Regions from separate parts of the Desulfovibrio sp. 7SRBS1 genome, predicted to be linked through region 2. Evidence: riboswitches for the same ligand, from Rfam matches in the RefSeq annotation. Region 2 holds a riboswitch; each other region holds the start of a gene.
What was found. Region 2 has a riboswitch for cobalamin ahead of ACI0FJ_RS05935 (sirohydrochlorin cobaltochelatase). Riboswitches for the same ligand answer to the same signal wherever they lie in the genome.
Positions count from the first base shown of each region.

Region 1: another riboswitch for cobalamin. It lies ahead of ACI0FJ_RS17950 (sirohydrochlorin cobaltochelatase); the one in region 2 lies ahead of ACI0FJ_RS05935 (sirohydrochlorin cobaltochelatase).
Region 3: another riboswitch for cobalamin. It lies ahead of metE (5-methyltetrahydropteroyltriglutamate--homocysteine S-methyltransferase); the one in region 2 lies ahead of ACI0FJ_RS05935 (sirohydrochlorin cobaltochelatase).

Region 1 is NZ_JBJKFD010000001.1:4,071,881-4,078,993, reverse strand. It holds gene ACI0FJ_RS17975 (lytic transglycosylase domain-containing protein) at 1-124, opposite strand, end outside; gene ACI0FJ_RS17970 (MerR family transcriptional regulator) at 219-1,232, opposite strand; gene ACI0FJ_RS17965 (DUF2269 family protein) at 1,386-1,916, shown strand; gene ACI0FJ_RS17960 (S1C family serine protease) at 1,894-3,714, opposite strand; gene ACI0FJ_RS17955 (cysteine hydrolase family protein) at 3,926-4,486, opposite strand; cobalamin riboswitch at 4,731-4,913, shown strand; gene ACI0FJ_RS17950 (sirohydrochlorin cobaltochelatase) at 5,092-6,201, shown strand; gene ACI0FJ_RS17945 (sigma-54-dependent Fis family transcriptional regulator) at 6,238-7,113, opposite strand, start outside.
Region 2 is NZ_JBJKFD010000001.1:1,234,412-1,241,524, forward strand. It holds gene ACI0FJ_RS05915 (double-cubane-cluster-containing anaerobic reductase) at 1-346, opposite strand, end outside; gene ACI0FJ_RS05920 (methyltransferase) at 768-1,790, opposite strand; gene ACI0FJ_RS05925 (MarR family winged helix-turn-helix transcriptional regulator) at 1,842-2,225, opposite strand; gene ACI0FJ_RS05930 (sirohydrochlorin cobaltochelatase) at 2,488-3,288, shown strand; cobalamin riboswitch at 3,334-3,521, shown strand; gene ACI0FJ_RS05935 (sirohydrochlorin cobaltochelatase) at 3,632-4,540, shown strand; gene ACI0FJ_RS05940 (FecCD family ABC transporter permease) at 4,555-5,637, shown strand; gene ACI0FJ_RS05945 (ABC transporter ATP-binding protein) at 5,634-6,446, shown strand; gene ACI0FJ_RS05950 (ABC transporter substrate-binding protein) at 6,388-7,113, shown strand, end outside.
Region 3 is NZ_JBJKFD010000001.1:1,674,916-1,682,028, reverse strand. It holds gene ACI0FJ_RS07815 (SurA N-terminal domain-containing protein) at 1-906, shown strand, start outside; gene yjgA (ribosome biogenesis factor YjgA) at 1,276-1,758, opposite strand; gene metE (5-methyltetrahydropteroyltriglutamate--homocysteine S-methyltransferase) at 1,855-4,113, opposite strand; cobalamin riboswitch at 4,442-4,571, opposite strand; gene ACI0FJ_RS07800 (hypothetical protein) at 5,735-5,890, opposite strand; gene ACI0FJ_RS07795 (LexA family transcriptional regulator) at 6,151-6,807, opposite strand; gene ACI0FJ_RS07790 (DMT family transporter) at 6,903-7,113, opposite strand, start outside.

The DNA.
Region 1 (7,113 bases), 2.8 Mb from region 2:
TAAAGGCACTGCCCGTATGCATTCCCGGCAGCATCATGGCCAGCCCCGCAGGACGCACCATAACACTACCTACCGCCAGGCAGGCGGCCAGCAGAGCTGCTGCATAACGGAAAATCTTCGCCATCACGTTTCCGGAAACAGGTTGGGCACAATCGCAAAAATCCCCATTCGTCGTATCGGACGCATGGGCCAAAAAACTTTAGAGGGGCAATATACGCTTAATCGGGAGGTTGGATCAAGGACAGGGAATAGCGGTAGGCTTCGGACGATTTGTCCTGTCCAGAGGGTTGAGCTGGCCCGGACTCGACTTCCGGGGCCTCGGCTTCCTGGGCCTTGGCATGAGCCGACGGCTCGGAGAGAACGAGAGATGGCTCGGCATTGTCCATATCGTCATCTGCAGGTTCGACCTCCGCAGACGGTGTGAAATCATACTCCACAGGAGCAGGCTTTCTGAAGGCAAGGGGATAGACGCCGGGCAGGAGCGGTCCCATAAAATCTGTTGCAGTCTTGGTGCAGGATGCGGGTGGCGTATCGGACGGGCCCGACGGGTCAGGCGGATACGGGGAGACAGCAGATGCTTCCGAGTTCTCGGACAAATATGGTTGGGCGGGAGAATCCTCGTCCGTGTGGGAGGTCTCTTTCATACCATATATATTTTCTTGGCCGTACGTCGCGTCCTGCCACTGGGCCTCGGCGTCCCCAGCCTCCGATTCCACATATTCGTCTTCGGAGAAATAGGTTTCCTCAGTGGCTTCGTCAGAAATATTTTCGACCGGATTATCCTCATCCAAAATATTTTCGTCTGGGAGAGTCTCGGCTGGCTCCAGCTCGTCGTCGGCTTCGTCCAACACATCACACGGCACATCACCCGCCGCATCACCCGGCGCATCACCCGACGTGTCGCCCAGAGCTTCCAGGGGAATACGGCCCAGCAGAATATCGCGCATGTTCAGCAGTTCGCGCTCGATGTCGCGCATTGTCCCGGCCCGATTATCCTCGGTCAGCTGCTTCTTGGCCCCTTCAATGGTCAGCCCTTTTTCGTGCAGCAGATACTGGATGCGCCGGATGATGCGCAAATGCTCTTCCGTATAGGCACGCTGGCCCGAAGCCTTGCGGATGGGGTCGATCTGGTCGAATTCGGATTCCCAAAACCTCAAAACATACGGTTTCACCCCCAAAAGGCGGGCGGCTTCACCAATTTTGTAGGTTTTATAGCGCGAGAGATCGTCCATGCGCCCAGTGTACCCGGCCCCGCAACATTTGCAAAGGGAGTGGAGACCGACATTTTTTGTTTATTTTCGGCCCTGCCGTCTTTACAACGCTGGCCCCGAGATAGGCAAAAGTGTATGAATTAACCACCTCCCCGCCAACCAAAGGATGCGATCATGGTCGAACTCAAGGGAAACGCGCTCAAGTGGCTGAAAACCGCCCACATATTTGCGGCATGCTTATGGGGCGGCGCGGCAACCGCCCTGGTTGTGGTTCAGTTCGTCCTCAATCCGACCACGGGCGACGAGCTGCACTATCGCGACCTGTGCATGAAGATCATCGACGACTTCGTGGTCGCACCCGGCGCGCTCGGCTGTCTGATTACGGGAATTATCTTTGCGGTGGGCACCAAGTGGGGATTTTTCCGCCACGGCTGGATCATCATCAAATGGATAATGAACATCGGCTTTATTCTGTTCGGCATGGTCTACTTCGTGCCCTGGCTGGATCAGGCCGAGCGCCTTTCCGACACCATGCGCCTGAGCGCCCTGCGCAATGCCGACTACATTCACGCCCACACCATGAACAGCGTTGTGGTGGTGCTGCAAGCCGCCGCGCTCCTCGCCCTGGTCTGGCTCACCATATTCAAGCCCCGACTTTCCGAAATATTCGAGAAATTCGGCCTTAAAACAACGAAGGCGCCCTGAGCGACCGCCCTTCCTGAAATCCGCCGTCCTGCGGGATGGGGAACCCGTCCATGATTTCCGAGTCGCGCGGGCTTTTCTCCGCCGGATTGCCGGGTACGTCCACGCCATTGGAAATATTTTCCAGCCCTGGCTGATCCGAGGCGCGGCGCAGATCGGGCTCCATTGCCGCCTTGTTCCGGCTCCCGGACATACGCGGCATGCGCGGCATATTCGACATGCGCGGCCCATCCTCTTTGTTTTTTCCCGTATAGACCAGAATCTGCACCATATAGGGAACCACCCGGTCGAAGAGCTGCTCCAGGCTGAGTGCGGACAAATCGGCCCGCCGCTGCATGGCCTGCGTTGCACCCGGAACCATGGCCGCCAGGGCCCGCAGGTATTCCACTTTGACGCAGTAGTTGACGTTTTGCGGCACCACCCCGAGGCGGTTCAAAAAGAGCTTGGAATTGAGCGAGGAAACAACCACGCCAACCACGTTGCCCTGACGGTTGATGGCCGCCCCGCCGCTGTTTCCCGGCTGGATGGGGTTGGTGACCTGCATGGTGTTGGGTTCGTCCGATGGGCCGGAAAGAGCGCTGACCACGCCGGTTGTCAGCTTGCAGCTTCCGCCCAGGGAGGACGGCAGGGGAAAGCCCGCAGTCATAAGCTCCTGCCCCACCCGGACTTCTCCTGGGCGGGCAAAGCCGAACGGCGGGGTACCCAGCCCGGAAAGTGCGGGTCCGGCATTTTCAAGGCGCAGCAGGGCAAGGTCGTTGCGCACGTCGCGGGCCGCCACACGGGCGGTGAAAGTTTTATCCAGCGTGGAAAAGCGGACCTTTATCCGGCCCTTTTTCTCCACCACATGGTTGTTGGTAACCACAATCCCCGAGCCATCCAGCAGAAAGCCGCTGCCCGACACGGCAGGGGTGGTTCCATCTTCATTATCAAAATCACGCGGGTAGATGCGGATGAACCGGGTTGCCGTGCCCCGGCCCGAGTAGGGATCTGTGGAACGGAATTCCAGCACGCCATATTTGTTGATGATGAACGTACCGCCAGTTACGGCCTTGTCTGCCCAGGCCATTTTGCCGGTGTAGGCGTTGTCGTAGGCTGTACGCTTGAAATTAAGCATGACGTCGCCGGGTTGCCAGGCGGGCAGATCAGAGGAAAGAACAATCCCCACAAAGTCTCGCTTGTCCGGTACAAAAGAGGAAAAGACCGCCACCTGGCAGGCATCGTCCCACGATGTCCAGATGCCTTCCACCTTGTCCAGAGTGCCGAGGTGCTCGTCGAAATACCGCTCCAAGTCCTGGCGCGAACGGTCTATGTTCTCCCACTCTCCGGCCAGAAGGCGGTCCTTGCTTTTCTGGGCCTCGGGCGAATAGCCCTGGTACAGCTCGAACACGCCGCCCAGCGCCTTGCGCACTGCCTCCACGGCCTGGTCGCGCGGCTCCAGAAAGCCGCCGCCGTACTCGGCCTCGCCGCGGTAGATCACACGCTTGTCCACGTAATCCAGCAGCCTTACCTGGGCCCGCGCCTCCCACTCCATGGCGATGGTACGCGAATTCAGCACCAGCACTTTGGACCGTTCCTTCATGGGCAGGGCATCGGCCCTATAGACGCTGATCACTTCGAACCCCATGCCGCCGAACATCCGCTCCAATTCCATGGCAAGCATCAGGTCGTCGTTGCGGTCGGCCACCACAACGTATTTGTACGCGTTGAGGTCGACGCCTTGTTCCGTGGCATAATGGGACTTGCCGCAGGCGGTGCAGAGCAGGACGCAGCAGAGCAGAAACAGGAGGGCTCGATTTCGCATGCTCCCGGTATGACGTATCAAAAGAAACACGTCAATCTATTGCCGATTTAGGGACAGGGTATCATTGCCATCTCCTGCCCTATTCCCTTCTCCTGCCCGCCTTTCCTCGCGCCCAGTCCAGATTCGCCGGTCCAGATTCGCCGGTCCAGATGCGCTGATCCCGAAACGCTGCAAAAAAGAACGTCGGATTGAAACGATCGATTCGCCGCCGCTACGCGCTCAATAACTGCTTGGTCGTAATGACTTCGCAAAATTCCTTATGCAAGCTGCATAAATTCACAGCTAAAATTATTTCAGCACTATATTCTATGCCATCCGGACCAATTTTATTGAATGTTGCTGTGGCGTCGGAAACAAGCAAGACATCAAAACCAAGGTTCCCCGCCATACGCGTGGTTGTTGACACACATTGGTCTGCTGTTAAGCCTATGATAACGACTTTTTCAATATTTTCAGACCGGAGATACGATTCCAAATCTGTACCAATAAAGGCACTGTGCACAGACTTCTGAAAGATTGGCTCCCCTGCAATGGGCTCTGCTTCCGGCTTGAACTCAAATCCAGGTTGGCCTGGGCGAAGTGGTGAGTCTGGATTTACAGAACAATGCTGGATGTGAATTACAGAACGTTTTTCCTTCCTCCAAAATGAGATTATACGAGAGATGTTCTCTTCTGCCTTTGGATTGCTTCTTTCTCCAAAAATAGGATCGTCCAATCCTTTTTGCACATCCATCACAATAAGCGCTGTCTTTGCATCTGGTGTATAGCCCATATTTCATCTCCATCTGGTTTATTATTCATACAACATGAGACAGAGTCGATCTTTCTGATCGTCCGACAGTTTCCATGACGTTGTTTATAAGAAAAAGAAGAGGGTTGAGTTAACTCGTATGATGAACGACCTGAACAACCGCAACACACAAAATCAACCTCTGTAGTATAGAAAAACCGCCCCAGCCTGCCTACTCTTTTTTGGAAATCCTGCGCGCCCCGGTTTGACTTTCCATGTCCCCCAATATATCCATTTTTTTGTTGGTCCCGTAGGGTTAAACAGGGAAGCTGGTGAAAAACCAGCGCTGCCCCCGCAACTGTAAGCGAAGAGACAATTTCCCCTGCCATTGGTCACCGAAAACTCGGGAAGACCTGGAAATCGTCATTGACTCACAAGCCAGGAGACCTGCCAACAACACCTTCTCCGCCAGGAAAAGCGGGAGTGCTTTTCAGACGGAATTCGCCAGGCGTGGTCCAAACGGCCCCGCGCGCCATATACGAACCAGTTTCGAATATATTGTTGTTTGCTCCCTAACGTCCTGTAATGGCCTGTGCCCATTTGGACCAATCTGGGGGATTCCCCTTTGCTTGCCCCAAGGAGACACCATGCCCCAAGTACCCCACAAGCCCCGGAAAAAAGCCGCTCCCAAAGAACATAGTGCGCACGATGCAGCCAGCGGCACATGTTGCCATGGTCATGCCCATGACCATAACCATGACCATGAAGAACACCACCACGGGCACCAGCATCACCATAACGGGAATGCCCCTGATCACCACGATCACGATGCTCACCGTGACCACCATGACCACATCGAGCACGATGATCACCACGGTCACGACGATCACGACAATCAGCATAACGAACATTGTCATCATTCCCACCATCATCACCACGGCGGCGTCCCCAAACCCCGCACCGGCAAACACGGCATCCTGCTCTCGGCCTTTGGCTGCGCACTGCCGCACACCCACAAATATTATGATCTGTTCGAAGAAGAAGTCCGGGCAGCCTACCCGGACATGGACGTTCGCTGGGCCTTCACGGCCAACCGCATACGGGCCAAACTTCGTGCGCGAGGCATGGAACACCTGTCCGTAGCCGAAGCCCTCTCGCAGATGGTCGACGACGGATTCAGCCATGTGGCAGTACAGTCCGTGCACACCGTACCGGGCGTGGAATACGAATGGACCGTGCAGCAGGCAAAGGCCATGGTCCACCCACGCAAGGGGCTGACCAAAGTGACCATTGGCGCGCCGCTCATGCAGACCATGGCAGACATGGAACGCACCGCCCAAATCATCATGCACAGCCTACTGCCCAAGACAGAGGCGAACGACGGAATCATCCTGGTGGGACACGGCACCTATCACCAGGGCCATGCATTTTATCTGGCATTGGAAAATCTGCTGATGCGGACCGCACCCAACATCGCCATGGGTACGCTCATGGACAGGAACGGTCCGGCGGAAATAGGACAGCGGTTCCTCGACAAGGGCGTGCAGCGCGTTTTTTTGGTGCCCTTCATGTGTCTGCCCGGCCATCACGTGCAGGTGGACATGTTCGGCGACAAGGCCCAGGCCTGGAAACAGGTCCTTTCCTCCATGGGGTTGGAGGTCATGCCCGTCACCACCGGATCTTTGGAACACAAGGCCTTCCGCGACATCTGGCATGACCATCTGGCCAAGGCCGTGGCCGCCTTGCAAAAGGGGTAGCGCACTGGCCAAAGTCGGCTGAACGCTTCCGAGAAATTATTCCTCGCGAAAGGAATCCAGCGACAAACCGTGCCGCCTGAGGTGCGCATAAAAGGTAACGCGGGAAACTCCCACCTCCTTTGCCGCTGCACTGACGTTTCCGCTCGATGCATGCAAGGCCCGGATAATGCGCCTTCTCTCCCTGCTGTGGTTGGACTCCTCCAAAGGTTCCGTCCTGCTTTCCCACAGCCCGCCGGGCTGGATGTCGGGCTGTGTGGCGGTTTCGACCTGCGGGGCGAACAGCCCGGCAGCTGGCTCCAGATCCGCCCCACAAACCGGTCCACAAAAAGGCTCGTGAACCGCCGAACCCACAGGCTTCCCAAACGGTTCCCCCAAATCTTCGCCCAAATTTTCCCCCGACGAGGCCATCCAAATTTCCGACGGCAAATCATCCCGACGAATAAGAGGCCCGTCGGCCATCACGGCTGTGCGCTCCACCAGATTTTCCAGTTCCCGCACATTCCCCGGCCAGTTGTAGGCTTCCAGACAGTGCATGGCGCCAGGGCTGAACCCATCCAGCCTCTTGCCCAGTGTGGGAGTAATCTTTTGCAGGAAAAAATTGGCCAGCAGTCGGACGTCCCCACGGCGGTAATTCAACGGCGGTACATTAATAACCAGCACATTGAGCCGGTAGAACAGGTCGTTGCGGAATGTGCCGTTTTGCACCGCCTGTGTAAGGTTGCGGTGTGTGGCCGCGATAACCCGCACATTCACCTGCCGCGAACGCTTGCCCCCAACGCGCGTCACTTCCCCTTCCTGCAACACCCGCAGCAGATTGACCTGTGCAACCAAAGGCATGTCGCCGATTTCGTCGAGAAAAAGAGTGCCCCCGTCGGCCAGCTCGAACTTGCCGGGTGCGCCCTGGCGCGAAGC
Region 2 (7,113 bases):
CGCAGGTGTTGCGGGGAACACGCTTTTCCGCCTCCTGCGTTCCAGCATCGGCACCGGCACACAGCCCCACCTGAATGGCATCAGCGGCCAGGGTAAGCTCTTCGGGCACAAAAACACAGAATGTCCCCACAACTTTATGCCCCTGCGCCTTGGCGTCCTGCAGCTCCTGTATGCGCAGTCCATGCACTTCGCTCAATACGAAGTCCATGTATTCCATTCCCTTGAGGCGGTTGTCCTGAGACATGTAAATATCGCCGTAAAACTTCCCCAGCACTTCAAGCAGGCCATCGTGTGCTTCAATATCCAGGTTCAGTTTTTCCCACATTTCCCTATGCGTTTCGCTCATGTTTGTCCTCCGGTGCGTATCCTCTGGCGGATGATGCGTTGCAGTTGTTTTGTCGGGGCCGGAAACCTCCCCCAGTTTCATTACGTTACAGGCAATAGGGTGTACAAATTGATAGTAGGAACTCCTGGAAAGGAGATATATCGACAAAATAAATGCAAACCGAGATACCTTACTTGGAGTCTGAAACTCAAACTATGCAGTACAGGGGAAGGAAAAGTCCGAAGAGAGCAGTCTTCATATGTATCTCAATGCTTTGAAAAAGTGACGTAATCACCTAAAATTCAATACAAATTTACAACATTACAAATAAATGAAAATTGATCTGGGCATATTATTGGTCATTACCACAAAATCCGGAGCGGCTCTCCTCGAAAAGCCGCTCCGGATAGTATATCCGCCTTATGCAGACTAAAAAGCAGGCCTACAAAGGCTTGCGGGCGGCAACCAGTGTGGACCACCCCTTACTTGAGGTTTTGACCACCCTGATATCCTGCAGACCATAGGCAGCCAGCATATCACTCAGGGTATCCACGGGGAGAAAGTGCGATTTGTATCCGGCCAGTCTGGTAACTAAATCCAGCAGAGACGCATCCTTGGCGGACGTGTCCTCATCTTTTGCCATGTGATGGGATACAAACCAGCCGCCGGGCTTCAAGGACCGGCAGATGCGCCCCAAAGCTTCAGCCCACGCGTCCTCGCTGCTTACCAGGCTGTAAAAAACATGCGAGGCCAAAGCCAGATCGAACGAAGCCTCGGGCAACTGGTCCTTGCGCATGTCATACGCCATTGTCTCGACACGTCCGTCATATCCCAGCTTCCGGCAACGCTCGGCCGCAGTTTCCACTACATCGGGAAGGTCGCAAATAACCGCGCGGAGCGACGGATTTCTGTCCGTAAGAAGCATGGAAAAAGTGCCATGGTTGCCGCCAATGTCGCACATGCGGGTAAACTCAGAAAAGCCCGGCAATTCGGCAATTATCTCCACCGCCCGCTGCATGGGGCCAGCCATGGCCTCCTGGGCCGTTCCCTCCATGGCAAAATCCGCTGCCCAGGGTGCCGCCTGCTCACTCAGCCCCTCTTTATTGCGCAAGAGGTGCACCATATTTTCCGTGCACAAGGACATGAAATAGGTATTCAACTGCATGGCTTTTCCCTGAAACAACGGCGAGGAGGAGACCAAAAACTCGGCAGCTGTCGGCGTATTGGAGTACTTGGCCCCCTTTCTTTCCAAAAGGTCGAAGGCAACGCAGACATCAAGCAGGGGGGCCAGACGGTCGTCCAATGTCCCTGTGGCTTCGGCAATCTGCTCCGGAAGGGCCGGTCCATCCGCCAAGGCATCAAAAAGCCCTATTTCCATGGCAGCACTGAGGGCACTGCTTCCTACCCCCTGAAACTGGAGGCTACGCACAGGATAAAAGCTTGTTTTCGGAGTGGGAATGTTCACGGAGACTCCTTTGTTAAAGTATATAGCACCTATACACTTTGGGTAAAAAAATTACTTCAGGTACCCGTCCATCCAACTGTTCAACTTCTGCCCAAAGTCACACACAGCCTTAAAATCGACTTCGTCCATCTGTCGCAGGTAGTCAATGAACGCCTTATCATGCTCCTGATGAAAAGTGTTATGTCCGGCGCATACTTCATGCCCGGACCGGGTACACCGAACAATCAGACGTGACCTGTTGTCCTTGTCCAACGTCTTTTCAACCAAATTCTTTTCTGCCAACCGCCCTACCAATTGAGAGACAGCACCTTTGGTAATTCCGGTTTCCCGAGCCAAAGCGGTAATGCTGGCACCACCAAGCTCCAGGATGGTTTCCAGCATATGCACCTCGGCTGGGTACATGGAAAGCCCTTGCGGCCCCAAATTCTGGGGCATTTTTTCCACAGCCGTATACTTTTCCAGGGCTTGCCGGAGATTCCGAAACAGTGGCCCTATGGCTTCAAAAGTTCTCATACCGATGTGTATAGCTGCTATACACATCCTCGTCAAACATTTTTGATCTTGCGGTTTAATGCCACGATGCCTCTTTCACCTGTTCACCGGTTGCCCCCCGTTTTACTCCTCTGGTTGACACCCAGCCACCGGCCCGTGTACTTCGCTAGGCTCTCGAAGCATATTGCAGATACATAAAATTTCCATGAAGCAGACCTCACAACACAAGGCCATTGTTCTGGCCGCATTCGGCACGGTGCGTCAAAACGCGCGCCAGGGTTTTGACGTTGTGGAGCAACGAGTACGCGCGCTATATCCCGAATGGGAGGTTGTCTGGGCCTTCACTTCGGAAAAAGTACGCCGGGGCATTACCCGTTCCGGACAGCAGGCCGATTCCATTGATTCCGCCCTGGACCGACTCAAAGCCAAGGGCATGACCAGGCTGGCTGTCCAGTCGCTGCATACCGCACCAGGCAGCGAATTCGAAAATATGCGCGACACCTGTATGGAACGGTTGCAGGCAGGCGAATTCGAAGCGTTGCATGTGGGCGGCCCTCTGCTCGACTCCCCGGAAGACCTTGAACTTACCGCGCAAGGCCTGCGCACCTATCTTCCGCCCTGCCGTGCCGGTGAGACCGCCGTACTGGTCGGGCACGGTGCCATCCACGAAGGACATGCCTGCTACGCAGCCTTGCAGAAAGTCGTCCACAAAATCGATCCCGACATCCTCATCGGCACCCTGACCGGCGAACCGGGCATTGATAAAATTTTGCAGATTCTGCTCACACGGGCTCCCCAAAACGTCCACCTGCTGCCTTTTCTCAGCGTCCCCGGCTATCATGTACGTGAAGATATTGCCGGAAACGGAAGCGCGTCATGGGCCAGCCGCATCCAAAAAGCAGGCATGCAGTGCCACGTCCGGCAGACCGGAATCATAGAACACCCGCCATTTGTGGACATCTGGCTCGCTCATCTGGCAGACGCGGTCCAGGCCGTGGAAAGCTGAAAGGCACTACAAAAGCTCCATTGACACTTTTCCCCCACCCGGCTTAATCACCTTTTCACGACAGATGCGCACCGTGCGCTTAATAGGGAATCCGGTGTAAAACCGGAACGGACCCGCCGCTGTTACTCCGCAGTCCACAAGGCTGTATCGGCCCTTACACGCCACTGGTTGCTACCGGGAAGGCCGCCGATGAAAGGAGAAGTCAGAAGACCTGTCTGCCGTAGTTTCACACTCTCTCCGACAACGGGGGCATTGCCGTGAGAGGATCGTCTTTTCGACGCCACACCCTGCCCTACCTGCAGGGTGTCCTTATTTCCGCCCCGGAAATCAACGGAGCTTCTCCATGTACAAATCTTTTCATTGCAGGACCTCGCGCCTGTTGTATTTGCTGTGCGCATCCTTTCTCCTTCTGACGTTGAGCTGTACCGGCGTTCTGGCCTCGCACGGGCAAGAACAACCGGAAAAAACCGGCATCCTTCTGGTGGCGTTCGGAACCAGTGTTCCCGAAGCACAGGTCGCTTTCAAAAACATCGATTCCATGGTCAAAAAGGCCTTCCCCGGCATTCCCGTGCAATGGGCCTATACCTCGCACATCATCCGCCACAAACTTGCCAAACAGGGGCAAATTCTTCTTTCCCCGGCCCAGGCCATGGCCAAAATGGCAGATGAAGGTTTTACCGATGTGGCTGTTCAGTCTCTGCACACAATTCCAGGCGAAGAATTCCATGCCATGTTTGGCACGACCAGGGCTTTCCAGAAAATGCCCAACGGCATTCCTCACATTGCAGTAGGCCAGCCCCTGCTCAGCTCCGCTGCGGACATGAGCGCAGCGGCAGACGCGCTGCTGGCAAACGTGCCCAAGGAACGCAAACCATACGAGGCCGTGGTGTTTATGGGACATGGCACCCCGCACCCTGCCAATGTATATTATCCTGGCATGCAGTATTATTTCAGCCTCAAGGACCCCAATGTCTTTGTTGGCACTGTGGAAGGCTCCCCCACGTTGGATGATGTCATCAAAACGCTCAAGGCGCGGAAAATCAAAAAGGCATACGTCATGCCTTTCATGTCCGTGGCTGGAGACCATGCCAGAAACGACATGGCCGGAGACGAGCCGGATTCATGGAAGTCCGTGCTGACAAAAGCTGGTATAGAGTGTGTTCCCGTACTCAAGGGAACAGCGGAAATGGACAATGTGGCCTCCATCTGGATTGACCACCTGAAAACCGCCATGCAGCAACTGAAACATTAAAACGAGAGTTGGCGTTGAGCCACCCAGCCCTTCTTGTTCATAACCAACAACGGCGGCGGCGCGTTCTTGCAGTTGCCGCCGTTGTCTTGCTTGCCTCCAGTGCGGCGGCCCTGCTGTGGGCTTGCTTCACCGGGCCTTTTCCCATTGCCGCCGATGATGTGCTGACCGCCCTTTTCGGTGGCGAAAGCAGTGCGGCATTGTCTCCGGCAATACACACCATAGTGGTGGACCTACGCCTGGCCCGCTCCCTGCTGGCCTGGCTGGTGGGCGCATCCCTGGCCGTTTCCGGCTGCGTGTTCCAAGGCATTTTACAGAACCCGTTGGCCGATCCCTTCACCATTGGCGTTTCCACGGGTGCGGCCTTTGGGGCAAGCCTTGCCATTTTCTTCGGAGCTGCGGCCCAAACCGCGTTTTCATTGTTCGGGCTGCCTCTGGGCATTCTGCCTGTGGCCGGTCTGGGCGGGGCTCTGCTGGCTCTGGCCGCTGTTCTTTCCCTTTCTCGCGGGGCCGGAGGCATGCGGCGGGAAACGCTGGTGCTGGCCGGTATCGTTGTGGCCACCTCGCTGTCCGCCTGTATCGCCCTGGTCAAATCCCTGGACGAAGACACGGCTTCCAGCATTGTATTTTGGATCATGGGCAGCTTCCAGGGGCGCGGCTTCACCCATCTGCTTTTGTTCCTTCCCTACTGCCTGCTCGGCATGGGCATCATCGTCATTTACCTTCGCGAGCTGGACATCATGGCCCTGGGCGAAACCCAGGCCCGGCAGCTGGGGGTGGACGCACCGCGCATCCGCACCATTCTGCTGGTCGGCGCCAGCCTGCTGACCGGGGCCTGCGTGTCCGTGGCGGGCGTTATCGGCTTTGTGGGTTTGGTGGTTCCGCACCTCGTCCGCCTTTCCATTGGCGGCGAGCACCGGCCGCTGGTCCTGTTTTCCGGGCTGGCAGGAGGCATTGTGCTGCTGCTGTCCGACATGGCCGCCCGGAGCATCCTGCCCGATGGGGCCGAATTGCCCGTGGGCGTGATCACGGCGCTGGCCGGAGGCCCTTTCTTCTGTCTTCTCCTTACCCGAGGGAAAAACCTTCTGGAGAAAGGATGACAAAGGATGCTGAGGAAGGCAGGGAACAGACGATGATACAGGTGCGCGATCTGCATTGCGGATACAACGGACGCGAAGTGCTGCACGGCGTGGGCATAAATGTGCCCAAAGGTCAGATGGCGGGAATTCTCGGCCCCAACGGCAGCGGCAAGACCACGCTCATGCACGTGCTGGCCGGAATACTGGCCCCCACCTCCGGGGAGGCGGAACTTGACGGCACTCCCGTGCACAATTATTCGGCCAAGGCCCTGGCCCGAACCCTTGCCGTGGTTCCGCAGCACACCAGGGCAACCTTTCCCTATCGCTGCCTGAACGTGGTACTCATGGGCCGCTACCCGTATGTGTCCTTTCTAGGAGGATACAGACAGCGCGACATGGACGCGGCGCTGGAAGCCATGCGCGAATCCAAAAGCCTGCATCTGGCCGACCGCATGGCCGACACCCTCTCGGGCGGCGAATTCAAACGGGTGGTGATATCCCGCGCCCTGGCCCAGCAAAGTGAAATTCTGTTGCTGGACGAAGCCACGGCAGGTCTGGATGTTGCCGCAAAAATCGCCATGTACGACCTGTTCCGGCGCATGGCCGCAAACGGAACAACCATCTGTTCGGTCATGCACGACCTGAATCTGGCCGCGCTCTACTGCGACCGGCTGGTCTTCCTCAAAAACGGACAGGTGGTGGCAGATGGCCCTACGAAAGCAATCTTCAACCGGCAGACCCTGTCGGATGTATATGAAACGGAGGTGGTCATTGCAGACCATCCAATTACCGGCCAACCTCAGGCCCATTTTGTTCCCGGCCAAAGCTAGGCTGCTGACCTTCTGTGCTGCGGCATTCCTGTGTCTGACCATTGCAGCTGGTTCAGCCAAGGCAGGCAAATTGTGCATCACCGATGACACAAACACCCGCGTCTGCCTGGACGCTCCGGCCCGAAGAATAGCCCCTCTGTACGCGGCCATCAGCGAAATCTTGGACGGTCTGGACCGCTGCAATACCGTGGTGGTACGCACGCGTGGCGACGATTTGGCCTGCCTGCACGATGTTCCTGCCGCCGGAACGCATCTTCGCCCCAATCTGGAGCTTATCCTCGGACTTCAGCCCGATTTGGCAGTGCAGATGACAGGCCGGAAAAAGGCCCTGCTCCCCGTGGCACAGCTCCGCGAACAAGGCATTCCCACCGCCGTGTTCCAGGTGCACAACTTTGAAGATCTGTTCCGGGTAATAGAGCGAATCGGCGTACTCACCGACTCCTCGCCCCGTGCCCAGGAGCTTGTCCAATCCATGCGGCAACGATTAGATGCAATACACACGCGCGTTGCCAAACTTCCCCGCCCCAAAGTATTTTACGAAGTCCGCTACCCCAATCTGCTGGGGGCCGGGCGTAATTCCATGGTCAATGCCGTCATCGAACAGGCAGGTGGTAGCAACATCCTGCAGCAGGATGAAAAACTCGTCCGGCTCAACGAAGAAGTCCTG
Region 3 (7,113 bases), 440 kb from region 2:
ATGGTTCCGGAGTTCGAAGAGGTGGCTTTCAGCCTCAAGCCCGGCATTGTTTCCGAGCCTGTCCGCACTCCTTTCGGTTGGCACCTGATTCTTGTCGAGGACAAGAAGGAGAAGGGCATTGCCCCGCTGGAAGATGTGAAAGAGGATATTCGTCTGAAGTTGGCCCAGGACAAGGCTGCCGAGTCCATGGCCGACCTGATGGACGAAGCTACCGCGCGTCTGACCCTTGACGAACCCCTTTCCAAAATTGCCAAGGAACTCAAGCTTCCCCTGCATTCCACCGGACTGGTGGACCGCGCCCAGGCCCGTGCTCTTGATGGACTGGACGAAGAAGCGGTGAACGCTATCTTTGCACTGAACGAGGGTGGAGCCACTGAAACTCCCGTGGCTATTGGCGTAGGTTATCTTTTGGCCGCCAAGACCAAAGACAAGCCCGCTTCCACCAAGCCTTTGGATGAAGTCAAAGACGACGTCATCAATGAACTCAAGCGGCAGGGCGGTATAAAGCAGGCCCTGGAAGCCGCTCGTTCCACCCTGGCTGAACTCAAGGACAAGGCCACGGCTGAAAAGGCCATGAAGAAGCTGGACAATAAGCTGAAGGTGACCAACGAGTTTACCCGTTCCGGTTACGTGGACGGCATTGGTCAGAATCAGGCTTTTGTCGAAGCCGCTTTCACGACTCCGGAAAACCAGTGGCTGCCCGATGCCTACGAGACCCCGGAAGGCGCTTTTATAGCCAAGACGGAAATCGTGGTTCCGGCTCCGCTTAGCGAATGGGAAAAGCAGCAAGCCGCGTGGATGGAAACCCTGTCCTCCCGGAAGCAGCAGCAGATGTTCCAATCCTATCTTGCCAACCTGCGCTCCACTGCCAAGATCGAAATCGCTGACCAAGACTTTTTCGAATAGGTAGAGCAGTTTTATAAGGAATGTGCGAGGGGGAAACCTCTTGAAAGAGGTTCTCCCCCTCGCGCTCCCCCTTCCAGAATTTTTCAATATTTCGGCTGCTGAAAAAAGTACGATAGCGTCGTTATTTCAAAGAACCCAAATCCTCGCGTATCAGGAAATACGCGTCGGCCTTGAGTTCTTTTTATGCCTTGCTCTCGTACCTTTTTAAGTAGCCGTTTATATTTCGTATTAATCTGAATTGATTAGGCCGTTTTGCCAACGAAAACTCCCCATAAGCGTTACGCTTATGGGGAGTTTTCGTTGGCAAGCTTGCGGGTCCAGGGGCATGATGCCCCTGGCGGAGTCCAGAGGCAGCGCCTCTGGTGTTGATTACTCTTTCAGCTCCTTGATTGTCCGAAAGAGGGCCCGAAACGCGTGTGGCGGTTTATTCTTTTCGCGTTCGCGTTTGGCATTGAGCGCCAGTGTGCGGAGCTGTTGCCGGTCGGCGAGGGGATACTGCTCCAGAATTTCTTCAAGCGCACCCATGTCGCCGCTGACGAGTCGGTCACGCCAGGACTCGGCCTGTTGAAAGGCCTGCGTTACCACGGCCCGGCCCTGGTCCCAGGCGTCGAGGTGTTCCTGGATTTCCTCCAGATCTATGTCGCGCATGAGCTTGCCGATGTACTGCATTTGGCGCCGCACGGCTTCGTGCTTTGTTATGGTCTTGGCGTCGCGTACGGCTTGGGCAAGCTCCGGGGGGAGGTTCATGGCCTTAAGGCGGGAATCGGGCATTTTTATCAAGGTCTTGCCCATCTCCTGCAGTGCGGTCATTTCCTTTTTCAGCTGGGTGCGGGATTTGTAATTGTCTTCCATGGGGCTATTTTAACGGTGTGGAGGGCGGACGGCAAGTACGTTCCGCATGGGAGGAAAAAAGAGGCCGGGAAAGGACGATCCCTCCCCGGCCTTTTGTTATTTGCGCAGGGCGCGGGCGGCTGCGACCATATTGGCCAGTGACGCCCTGGTTTCGGGCCAATCCCTGGTTTTGAGACCGCAATCCGGGTTCATCCACAAACGTTCGGCGGGGATAACGTCGAGCGCCTTATGCAGCAGGCTGACCATTTCTTTCAGAGGTGGAACGCGGGGGCTGTGAATGTCCCAAATTCCGGGCCCGATTTCATTGGGGTAGTGGAAGCGGGCAAAGGCATCGAGAAGCTCCATGTTGCTGCGGCTGGCCTCTATGCTGATGACGTCGGCATCCAGCGCGGCAATGGATTCGATGATTTCGTTGAATTCGCTGTAGCACATATGGGTGTGGATTTGCGTTGTGTCGTCCACACTGCATGTTGCCAGCTTGAAGCTTTGCACGGCCCAGTCCAGATATTCCTGCCAATCCTGCTTGCGCAGTGGAAGGCCCTCGCGCAGGGCGGGTTCGTCTATCTGGATGATGGCAGTTCCGGCTTTTTCCAGATCGGTCACTTCATCGCGAATGGCGAGGGCGATCTGGCGGCAGGTCTGGCTCCGTGGCTGGTCGTCGCGCACAAAGCTCCAGCAGAGGATGGTGACCGGCCCGGTCAGCATGCCTTTGACAGGCTTGGCGGTTTGCTTTTGGGCATACGTCGTCCAGCTTACGGTCATGGGGCGGGGCCTGTGCACGTCGCCGTAAATAACGGGCGGCTTTACACAGCGGCTGCCGTAGCTCTGCACCCAGCCGTTGGTTGTGAAGCAAAAGCCATCCAGCTGCTCGCCAAAGTATTCGACCATGTCGTTGCGTTCGGGCTCGCCATGGACAAGCACGTCCAGGCCGAGGGTCTCCTGCTCATGGATGCACTCGGTTATGGCACTCTGCATGGCTGTTATGTATGCGGACTCGTCGAGTTCTCCGATTTTTCTTTGACGGCGGGTCGCACGTATTTCCGAAGTTTGCGGGAACGATCCAATGGTTGTTGTGGGCAGTTGTGGCAGTTGGAGTCTGTCTTTCTGCAGCCGGATGCGCTCGGCAAATGGAGATTTTCTGCTGGCCATGTCCGGGGTGATGTCGTCCACCCGTTGGCGTACGCCAAGGTTGACGACCTTGGGACTTGTGGCTCTGCTTACAGCGGCTGCGTCGCTTTGGGCGAATGCGGCTGTTACATCTATACCCGAGGCTGCTTTGCCAAGTGTTGCTATTTCGCTGCATTTCTGGACAGCAAAGGCCATCCAGTTTTTGATTTCAGGGGCGAGGGTTGTTTCGGAGTTTAAATCCACGGGGCAGTGAAGGAGGGAGCAGGAGGAGCCAATAAGGAGGCGGTCATTGCCCAGGATTTCGGCAGCCTGACGTTTTTTTTTATCGGCAGCAGGAAGTCCGGTTTTCCAGATGTTGCGGCCATCCACAAGGCCGAGGGAGAGGAATTTGTCCTTGGGAAGGGTTTTGGCTACGGCGTTGAGCTGCTGCGGAGCGCGAACAAGGTCTATATGCAGCCCGGCTGTGGGCAGAGCGGTCAGCAAGGAGAGTTTGTCGTCGATGGCTCCGAAATAGGTTGCCAGAAGAATTTTGGCCGGGGCGCAGTGCTGTTGCAGTCTTGTGTAGGCGTCGACAAAACGTTGCGAAAAGCCGGGGGGAGTGTCCAAGCAGAGAATAGGCTCGTCGATCTGAATCCACTCGCAGCTCTGGGAAAGACGTTCCACGATTTGCCCATACACGGCAAGACAGTCGTCGAGTGCGTTCCATTTATCGTAGTCCGGCCGGGTGGACTTCGCCAGGTGGAGGAACGTGAAGGGGCCGGGGAGAACTGCCTTGGGCTTCAGTCCGGCATCCAAGGCCTCCTGGACTTGTGCGAACAGGCGGGACGAGGAAAGTGAAAATTTTTGGTAGGGAGCAATTTCAGGAACAATATAGTGGTAGTTGGTATCAAACCATTTGGTCATTTCCATGGCAGGGAGGTGGTCGCCTCCACGGGCAAGCTGGAAATAGGCCTCAAGGTCGGCGTCGCAGTCCGGCGAGCCAAAGCGTTGTGGAATGCAGCCGAGCGTGACTGCCGTGTCCAGCATGTGGTCGTAGAAGGAGAAGTCTCCAACGGGTACGAGGTCAAGACCTGCTTCGGCTTGAATCTTCCAGTTTTCCAGGCGCCGTTCCTTTCCTGCATTGAGGAGTTCGTCCTGGCTGATGGATTTTCGCCAAAAGGCTTCCATGGCTTTTTTGAGTTCCCTGTCACGTCCAATGCGGGGGAATCCCAGAGAATGTGTACGCATGTGCTCCTCCGTGGAATGAATAAGCATTCCTGTGTTCGGTTTCGGGGCCGGTGTGGCTTTTCCGGCGCGGTCGAAAATCGTGAAAATGCGGAGCGATCTGCTGGAGTGTGAGGATGCCACGAACTATCCGGCCAATCCGGCCAAATGCTTCGCTGTGCTCCTGGTGCATGCCGGGCATGGGAGATTTTGTTCCACGATTACATACGTGGTGCTTTGTGTCGACGAAAAGGCTTTCTTTATCACGCTGTTTCCGTCAACAGCAAATCCTGTCTGCTTCGGCATAGTTTTCCAGCCCATATCGCGGGGCCTTGTTTCGTGCTGGCGAGGCGTCTTCCGGCTTCCGGTGCGTTGGCTGACCAACATGCCATTTTGTCTCTCCTTCCCGGCAAAACCAGTGAAGAGGCGGGCGTACTTTCCGGTTACGGCAGCGCGTCTGCGACGGATTTGCACCGTCTTCCGTTTCTCGCGAGCTTTGGTTAAAGATTAATCAAATATCATTTAATTTAGATATAGTTGTGTGAACTTTATGTCAATCATTTTACTCACCACTTTGCAAAAGAAATTACTTGAAAGCCAAAACGGAAAAGAGAGCAAAAGGAGCCCAGATAGTGGGGCGATCGGGACAAGGCGAATGGGAAAAATGATTTTGTTCGGGGGACGGACCGCAGCATGGGATGAAGCAGCATCAGAATGAAGGGAATGGAAATGTTCCGGCGACCTATTTTGGGGGTCCAGCGAGTTACTTCCCGTTCAAAGCAAAGGACATGTGCACTATGATTCCCACATGGAGTCCCACAGAGCTGGGATACTCCCTTGCTTTTGGGGAAACGGAGAGCCAGGGAGCTGAAGATTGCCAAAGCTTGCTTTGGTAGACCTTGGGAGTGGGTGGCTTTTGCTCGGGCAGAAAACAGAAAGCTAAGCGGCCGAGTACAGGAACTTCATCGAGCCAAATAAGGGAGGCACCTTTGGCGGGCGGAGGGGCCATTCCACGGAAGCCAAAGGTGCCCTGCAGGAAGGAATAGGACAAAAAAGAAAATTATGATTTGCTGAGAGCCTTCATCATTCCCTTTGCATGATTCCGAATAGCTCTTTCGGGCCGCTAATCCGCTACTAGCAATCTGTGAACGTGGCACCATCACAGCCTGTTCGCGCACTGAAACTTTTGGGTGCAGCGGATGCCAGCAAATGTTCTGCTCGTGGAGCTGCGTAATGCAGAGCTGCCTGCTGTCGTCTATTGTAAAAACAACAGCAATTCACCACCACCGGGACAGCTCATCGTTCCCCTTGCGTCGTACAAACCGTGTGTTTCTCTTGGGCATTTGGGCATTTGGGCTCTCAGGAGCGGGCCCGTTGTAGGTCTTGCCTCTGTTTTTGAGACCTGATCCTTCACAAATACGCTTTGTAGTGTGCCGGACAGACTCGTGTCTCGACTGCACATCCGTTTCACAAAAATACAGCACTCCACACGGCATGTTTCGCTCCGGCATATCCCGTCTTGGGCATGTCCCATTTTGGGATGTCCTGTCTTGAGCATGTCCCTTAGGCGCGACCAGAAATTGGAGAACTTCCGGAAGCGGCATGAGCGAACCTGAGAAGTTATTTCAGGCCGCGGTCATCAACACTAGTCGAGTTCGTCGATGTCCAGGCGGCGTCCACAATCGGGGCAACGATGCACGGTTTTTCCGAACTCAATGCTCATCAGCCAAAAGACCGCAAAGCGTCCTTTTTTGTACTGTACCCAGATGTCCCGTCCGCATTGGCACGTTCTGCGTTGCATGATGTTCTCCTCGTGTTGCGTTTGCTATCTTTTTGTTTATTTATATAAACCTGAAGGGCAAAAAAATATCTCGCTTCTAACCGTTCTTTTTTAAAGGACTTGTCTCTTCAAAAGATCCATGGCTTCAGACCTCCAGTCCTTTTGCCCCTTTTGCCTGTTCAGCCAGCTGCTTTGGCTTCTCTTTTGGCGGTTGGCGCTCACCCTGCCGGTTGTTGTCCCGGCTTGCTCTTGTTTCGCAGGCAACATCTGTTGCTCTGCTTTTAGCGGTATTCCCGGCAGACCCAGACCACCTTGCCGATGATACGGCACTGGTCGATTTCCTCCCCGCGCAGATAAATGGGGGAGTAGTCGACATTGTCGCTCAGCAGTACAAGCACGCCGGGTCTTTTTTCTACCCGTTTGAGCATTACCGTGTCTTCCAGGCCCACGGCATAGATACCGCCTGCGATGATGTCTTTTTGGGCCTGGTCCAGCAGGGCGGTATCGCCCTCGCGGATTTCCGGTTCCATGGAGTTGCCGAACACATCCATAAGGACCATCCGGCCGCTGTTACCCTTGCGGCGGAGCCACTCCCGGCGAAAGGAGTAGAAGCCCTCAATGTCGCCTCCGGTTTCGAACGAGCCGCCACCGGCACACAACCTGGCCCGTACTTTGGGCACACGCTCAAAGTCGTCGTCATTTGTGCCGTAAGCCGCTCCGGATGGCATGCGTTCGGGGCCGCGTCCGTTTTCCAACCAGTCCGGGCTCAGTCCCATGTCGCGTGAAACTTTGAGAATCCAGCGTTCCGGCACTGCTCCCCGCTTTTTTGCCTGGGTGATGGCCGAACGATTCACGCCCAACAGGGCTGCCAGCTCCTGCTGTGTCTGCAGGCCGGTGGCCTTGCGAATCCTGCTGTAAAATTCATCAAATATTGTCACACGTCACTCCATGTTCATATCGTGTTTATCTTGTATATAAAAGTTAACATGACGGCAAGCTTTTTTTAGAACGTCTTGAACATTCTTCAAAAAACCTATTCTGCTTGGCTTGGAGTTCGGTTGGGAGCCAATTCCGCAGTGACTATTCCGGCAAAGATCAGGGCGCAGCCTGCCAGGGCTCGGGGTGTGAGCATTTCGTCGAGGATTATCCAGCCTGTGAGGGCTGCGAATGCGCCTTCCAGGCTCAGGATGATGGCTGCGTGGGTGGGTGGGGCGTCCTGCTGGGCAACGGCCTGCAGGGTATAG